2 regions of the Bradyrhizobium sp. WSM4873 genome follow, and region 1 is predicted to be linked to the other one. Evidence: riboswitches for the same ligand, from Rfam matches in the RefSeq annotation. Region 1 holds a riboswitch; the other holds the start of a gene.

The links. A riboswitch is a leader RNA that binds a small molecule or an ion and turns the genes downstream of it on or off. The one in region 1 is predicted to bind glycine.
Region 2: another riboswitch for glycine. It lies ahead of AC0L21_RS31905 (FAD-dependent oxidoreductase); the one in region 1 lies ahead of gcvT (glycine cleavage system aminomethyltransferase GcvT).

Annotation. Positions count from the first base shown of each region.
Region 1 is NZ_JBVVPS010000002.1:370,108-373,515, forward strand. It holds gene alaS (alanine--tRNA ligase) at 1-700, opposite strand, end outside; glycine riboswitch at 923-1,011, shown strand; gene gcvT (glycine cleavage system aminomethyltransferase GcvT) at 1,155-2,303, shown strand; gene gcvH (glycine cleavage system protein GcvH) at 2,315-2,683, shown strand; gene gcvP (aminomethyl-transferring glycine dehydrogenase) at 2,840-3,408, shown strand, end outside.
Region 2 is NZ_JBVVPS010000035.1:56,438-59,845, forward strand. It holds gene AC0L21_RS31900 (trans-sulfuration enzyme family protein) at 1-1,135, shown strand, start outside; glycine riboswitch at 1,189-1,288, shown strand; gene AC0L21_RS31905 (FAD-dependent oxidoreductase) at 1,423-1,536, shown strand; partial or broken gene AC0L21_RS31910 (IS110 family transposase) at 1,542-1,779, shown strand; gene AC0L21_RS31915 (ParB N-terminal domain-containing protein) at 2,949-3,398, shown strand.

The sequences.
Region 1 (3,408 bases):
TGCGCTCAAGGCCCATGCCGGTGTCGATCGAGGGACGCGGCAGATCCACGCGCTCCTCCTTCGTCACCTGCTCGTACTGCATGAACACCAGATTCCAGAATTCGAGGAAGCGGTCGCCATCCTCCTCCGGGGAGCCCGGAGGGCCGCCCCAGATGTGCTCGCCGCGATCGATGAAGATCTCCGAGCACGGACCGCACGGGCCGGTGTCGCCCATCGCCCAGAAATTGTCCGAGGTCGGGATGCGGATGATGCGGTCCTCGGAAAAGCCCGCGATCTTCTTCCACAGCCCGGCCGCCTCGTCGTCGGTGTGGTAGACAGTGACGAGCAGCTTGTCCTTCTTGAGCCCGAACTCCTTCGTGATCAGCGTCCAGGCCAGCTCGATCGCGCGCTCCTTGAAATAGTCGCCGAACGAGAAGTTGCCGAGCATCTCGAAGAAGGTGAGATGGCGCGCGGTGTAACCGACATTATCGAGGTCGTTGTGCTTGCCGCCGGCGCGAACGCATTTCTGCGACGTGGTGGCGCGCTGATAGGGCCGCTTCTCGACGCCGGTGAAGACGTTCTTGAACTGCACCATGCCGGCATTGGTGAACATCAACGTCGGATCGTTGCGCGGCACCAATGGCGAGGACGACACGATCTCGTGGCCGTTCTCGGCAAAGAAGTTCAGAAAGGTCGACCTGATCTCGTTGACGCCGCTCATGTTCATCCAATCGGGTGTGCTTGCACCCGCCTTCCAGCCATCCAAACCGCGAGTTTGGGCTGATATCTGCGGGTCAAAGCGCTTTTAGACAAGGCCAGCTTCGCTGTCCAGAAACTGTGCAGCCAGATCAAGGCGTTGCCGCAGTCGCGTAATCCGTTGGAAAGCCGCCGATGCCGCGTTGACAGGCTTGGCCGGCCTGTGGTCTTTACCCATCTGTATCGTACGGCCACGTCGGGAGAGACCGGCACTGGTACCGGCGCCGAAGGAGCAACCGCCCCGGAAACTCTCAGGCAAAAGGACCGCGTGGCTTTGACAGCATCTGGAAAGAGGCGCCGACGGGTTTAGATCCGGACAGCGTCCGCCGACGGGATAATACTCTCAGGCACAGCGACAGATGGGGCTTCGACTGGTGTCCACGGGAAATCGTTCCCGGGGAACCGCCGAGGGCCCCCCGATGCTTGCACGTGACGACAAAGACTCCCTGAAACGCACCCCCCTTTACGACCTGCATGTTTCGCTCGGCGGCAAGATGGTGCCGTTCGCGGGCTATGACATGCCCGTGCAATATCCGGCCGGAGTCCTGAAGGAGCACCTTCATACCCGCAACGCAGCCGGCCTGTTCGACGTCTCCCACATGGGCCAGATCGCGCTCCGGCCGAAATCCGGCAAGGTCGAGGACGCCGCCCGCGCGCTGGAACGGCTGGTGCCGCAGGATATTTTGGCGATCGCGCCGGGCCGGCAGCGCTACGCCCAGTTCACCAATGCCGAAGGCGGGATTCTGGACGATCTGATGGTCGCCAATTTCGGCGATCACCTCTTCCTGGTCGTCAATGCCGCCTGCAAGGCCGAGGACGAGGCGCATCTGCGCGCGAATCTTTCGGACGACTGCATCATCGAGCAGCTCTCCGACCGCGCGCTGATCGCGCTGCAGGGGCCGAAGGCGGAATCGGCGCTGGCGAAATTATGTGCAGAGGCACCCGCCATGAAGTTCATGGATTCCGGCCCGCACAAGGTCGCCGGCCTCGACTGCTTCGTCTCGCGCTCCGGCTACACGGGCGAGGATGGATTCGAGATTTCGGTTCCTGCGGAGGATGCCGAACGGCTCGCCAAGGCGCTGCTGGACAATGCTGACGTCATGCCGATCGGGCTCGGCGCCCGTGACAGCCTGCGGCTCGAGGGCGGGCTTTGTCTTTACGGCCATGACATCGATACCGCGACCACGCCGGTCGAGGCGGCACTGGAATGGTCGGTGCAGAAGAGCCGCCGCACCGGCGGCGCGCGTGCCGGCGGCTTCCCCGGCGCGGAAAAGATTCTCGCTCATTTCGATCACGGCGCATCCCGCCGCCGTGTCGGCCTGCGCACCGAGGGCCGCGCGCCGGTGCGCGAGGGCGCGCTGCTGTTTGCGAATGCGACCTCCGCCGAGCCGATCGGAAAGGTCACCTCGGGCGGTTTCGGCCCGAGCCTGAATGCGCCGGTCGCGATGGGCTATGTGCCCACCGCATCGAGCGCGATCGACACAAAACTCTTCGCCGAAGTGCGCGGCCAACGCCTGGCCGTGCAAATCGCCGCCATGCCCTTCGTGAAAAACACCTACAAACGCTGAGGACTGAGAAAATGACCACGACGCTCTACACCTCCGACCACGAATGGCTCGCGATCGACGGCGATGTCGCCACCGTCGGGATCACCGACTACGCGCAGTCGCAGCTCGGCGACGTCGTGTTCGTCGAATTGCCCAAGCTCGGCCGCACGCTGAAGAAGGCCGAACCCGCCGCCGTCGTCGAATCGGTGAAGGCCGCATCGGACGTCTACGCGCCTGTTAGCGGTGAGGTGCTCGAGACCAACCCCGAGCTTGCGAGCGAGCCGGCGCTGGTAAACTCTGACGCGCAAGGCAAGGCCTGGTTCTTCAAGATCAAGATGGCCGACAAGAGCGAGCTCGGCGGTCTCATGGACGAAGCGGCGTACAAGGCCCACACGGCGTGAGATGATGCAGACCCAACCGATCGTCATGCCCCGCGAAGGCGGGGCATCCAGTAGCCACCGGCAGCACGGATTGAACCGAGAAGCCGCGGCGTACTGGACCGTCCGCCTTCGCGGACGATGACGACGACGACAGATGACCTAAAGCGAGGACCCATGATGACCGCGCACCGCAAATCCAACGGCGACACCACCGGCTTCGTTCGCCGCCACATCGGCCCTTCCGCCCGCGACGTCACCGCGATGCTCGAGGCGGTCGGCGCGAACAGCGTCGACGCGCTGATGGCGCAGACGCTGCCGGCCTCGATCCGGCAGACGACTCCGCTCGATCTCGGCAAGCCGCTCAGCGAGACCGAGGCGATCGCGCATATGGGCGAGCTCGCCGCCCAGAACCAGGTCTTCACCTCGCTGATCGGCCAGGGCTATTCCGGCACGATCCTGCCTGCGGTGATCCAGCGCAACGTTCTGGAGAACCCGGCCTGGTACACCGCGTACACGCCCTACCAGCCCGAGATCAGCCAGGGCCGGCTGGAGGCGCTGCTCAACTTCCAGACCATGATCTGCGATCTCACCGGGCTCGACGTCGCCAACGCCTCGCTGCTCGACGAGGCAACCGCGGCCGCCGAAGCGATGGCGCTCGCCGAGCGACACTCGCGGGTCGAAGCAAAGGCCTTCTTCGTCGACAAGGACGTGCATCCGCAGACGCTCGCCGTGATGCGCACCCGCGC
Region 2 (3,408 bases), on a different contig from region 1:
TCCGCCCCCCGCGTCGCTCGAAGGGTTTGCTAGTCTCTCGGTACCGCTTTATCGAGCTTCAACGATTGTTTTCCCAAACGCAGCGGCCTATCGCGCGCGTGCGACACGGTCGCCGGATGGCTATACCTATGGCCTCTCTGGAACTCCAACAACCCGGACGTTGGAGAACCAGCTGGCGGCAATTCATTCCGCAAGCCGATCTATCATCGTGCCGTCGGGGCAGTGCGCGATAACATCCGTTATGCTCGGCCTGGTGAACCATGGCGAGCACTTGTTGATCGCCGACAATGTCTATCCTCCGGTGAAGCTATTCGCGCGGACAATCCTTCAGTCCTTTGGAGTCGATACAGAGTACTTTGATCCGACTCGTCTCGCCGACCTCGACGCCAAGTTCCGACCTGGCGCAACCAAGCTAGTTTGGGTTGAGTCGCCGGGCTCAACCACGATGGAAATCTGCGATATCCCGGCCATCGCAGCGAGGTGCAGAAGATCTGGCGCGCTTCTGGGATGCGACAATACATGGGCGACTGGTTTGCTGTGTAGACCTCTAAGCCTGGGCGTGGATATCGTGGCCGAGGCGCTTACTAAATATGCAGGTGGTCACTCCGACCTACTTCTCGGTGCGATCATTCTTGATGATCTTGATCTGTATGCGCGTTTTCGGAGCACTTTGGGCGCTCTGGGGGTGGGCACATCCCCCGATGATTGCTCGCAGGCGTTACGGGGCATCCAAACGATGGCTCTTCGGATAAGGCACGCGGGCGCACTTGGCGAGCTATTCGCGCATCGCTTGGAAAAGTCAGGTCTTAAGGTCTTGCATCCATCTCTTCCTTCGTTCTCTGGGCATGCCTTATGGCAGCGTGACTTCGCGGGCTGCTCCGGTGTTTTTAGTCTTCTACTGCAGGGCGTCGATGTCGGCAAAGTTGACCGTGCTCTCGACCAGTTGAGGACGTTTGTCATCGGTGCTTCTTGGGGAGGAACGCGAAGCATTGTCGCCCCCATGACTGTCGCAGGCGAGCGGCAGGCAATGCCCTCGGAATTGCACCGAAGCTATATCCGACTGAGCCTTGGTCTGGAAAGCGCTGAAGAACTTTGGCGCGATCTTGAAAGAATGTCGGATGTTCTCTTGGGCTGATGTGCAACTGCACGTAACCCACGCTTAACGTTCGAGATATCGACGGGGCAATCTCAGGAACAGCGGGAGAGTTCGTTTCTGCTTCAAGGCTGAAACGGCGCCGACGGAGCAATCGCCCCGGAAACGCTTAGACAAAAGTACCGCTTTTCGGGGTTTAGCTCTGAAAAGCAGGACGGCAGTTCTGCGCCGATGGTGAAAGTCGTAGCCCTAGTGAGTGGGTGCGATGAAGCCCTTAGGCCAATGACAGAGGGGGGCAAATCACCCGCCGTGCGCGGGAAGTAACACCTATGACCACACCCGATACATCTTGCGTTTCCGTAATCGGCGCTGGAATTGCCGGCATCACAACGGCCTATCACCTCGCCAGGCGTGGCTGCCGGGCGACAGTCTTCGGCCGCTAGCCCCTGCAGTCGAGCTTTTGGAGACGCGCATGTGAGCGATGCCTTCGACACGATGCCGGTGAAGTCGGACCGCAACGACGCGCGTAACATCGCGCAGCTGATGCGGCTAGCCTGATTACGGCCGGTGCACTGCAAGTTATCGACGCGCAGGAAGTGCGAGCCCTGCTGACGGCGCGCAAGCTGGTGCAGAGCACGCTGCTGGACGTTGAGAACAGCCTGCGCGGAATCTTGCACGGCTTTGGTTCGCTCGGTTTCGATCTGGCCAGGATCGGACCGGAGGCTGGACCGCTATCGCAATAGCTTTATGCGGCCATGACGCCTGCGCTGCGGTGGAAACTCCCTTCACCAACGGTGGCCGGCTCTCTGCCTCGAACGCCGAGGTCTGGAACAGCTGGTCCACGGTACTGAAGGACATCAAGTTGATGTTCACGGCGGGAGCCTTGCTTCTCGTCAATCCGACACCGTCTTGGCACAAGATGTCGTGGATGGCGCAATTCGCTACGTCCATCCCGAAATACGAAGAGAACACAATCGCAACAGCACGCGAAGGGCGCGAACTCATCCCATGCGGATGGCGCAGGATGAAGAGATCACGGTCGAGTGTGAGAGAAAAGAAGCATCCTGCGCTTCCGTCACAGCAAGACCAAGTTCGACCCGGCAGCTCGGGTTTCCGCACTGCTGGCCAGGGGTGGCCTCGAGCGCCGAGCGGTGACGGCTGAGGAGATTTGCGCGATCGAGCCGTCGCTCAGACCCATTCGCTCGCGGTTCTTGAGCGCCCGCCCGACCCGATCCACAACACGCGACCATCGCGCACCTGGCCAGGTTCGCTGTTCCAGATTGTGGACTTGACGCAATTGTCGCACCGACAGGCTCTCGGCAGAGGTCCGAAATTAGAACGTCAGTGGCTCGACTATGCAAAACAGTAACAGGCACGGACCAAGATGGCTCGAGCTTGCGTTTCTCGAAGGAGCGATACAGAGCGTTCTATGAAATCATCGCCATCCAATACGATGCTGGTCAGGCGTGTCGATGTTAGAATAAAGACAATCGATGCGTAAGATTTCCGACAACCTGTGCCGGGCCGAACGCGCCAGTCTTTGTTCGTACTCACGTGCATCCCCGGCGCGCTAAAATGCATTACCAAAAGTCGCAAAGCGCTGCTTATTGACCCGGATGTTCGCCTCCACAGTGCGGCCGAACTACGATAATATGAGTTTCGAAGACGCAAATTGCGGGACAGTAATTTTCAGGCCTCCGATCACATATAAGGCGCAGCGCCTTGCGATCAGTGCCCTCAAAATTGCTTACCTTGGCACGATACCTGCTCATCTTCTCGTCAGAGCTCTTTCGCAGATCGCTTGTGTTTATCCAAGCGCCCCGTGGCGGAGCGAAGATGGGATGCGATTACTTAAATGAATGACGCTGGATCGAACTACTCCATAATCAAACTGCAAGTCACGCGGCTGAGGCCCACCGAAGAAATTGACATTGAACGAGCTAGGCTGCTGGCAAAGGCAATCAAGGAAGAGGGCAGGTGGACGGAGCCGATCTTAGTTGAACGCAGCCATTCTGTGATCATGGACGGTCACCATCGCTGCTTCTGTGCGATCGGACTCTGTTTGGCCGTCGTTCCATGCGTCCTGCTTTCCTACGACGACCCCAATTTGGAAGTAACCTATTGGGCCGATGGGGCACCTGTTGATGCGGCGCGTATTATCAAAGCCGGCCTTTCAGGTGATCTGATGAAATACAAGACAACACGACACCGGCTACATGTCCCACTGCCATCTTGCTCGGTGAACCTCGATGAGTTGAGACGACAATCACTGAAACAGCTGGTGGCTCAAAACGGATTGAAATGATGGGCCCTTT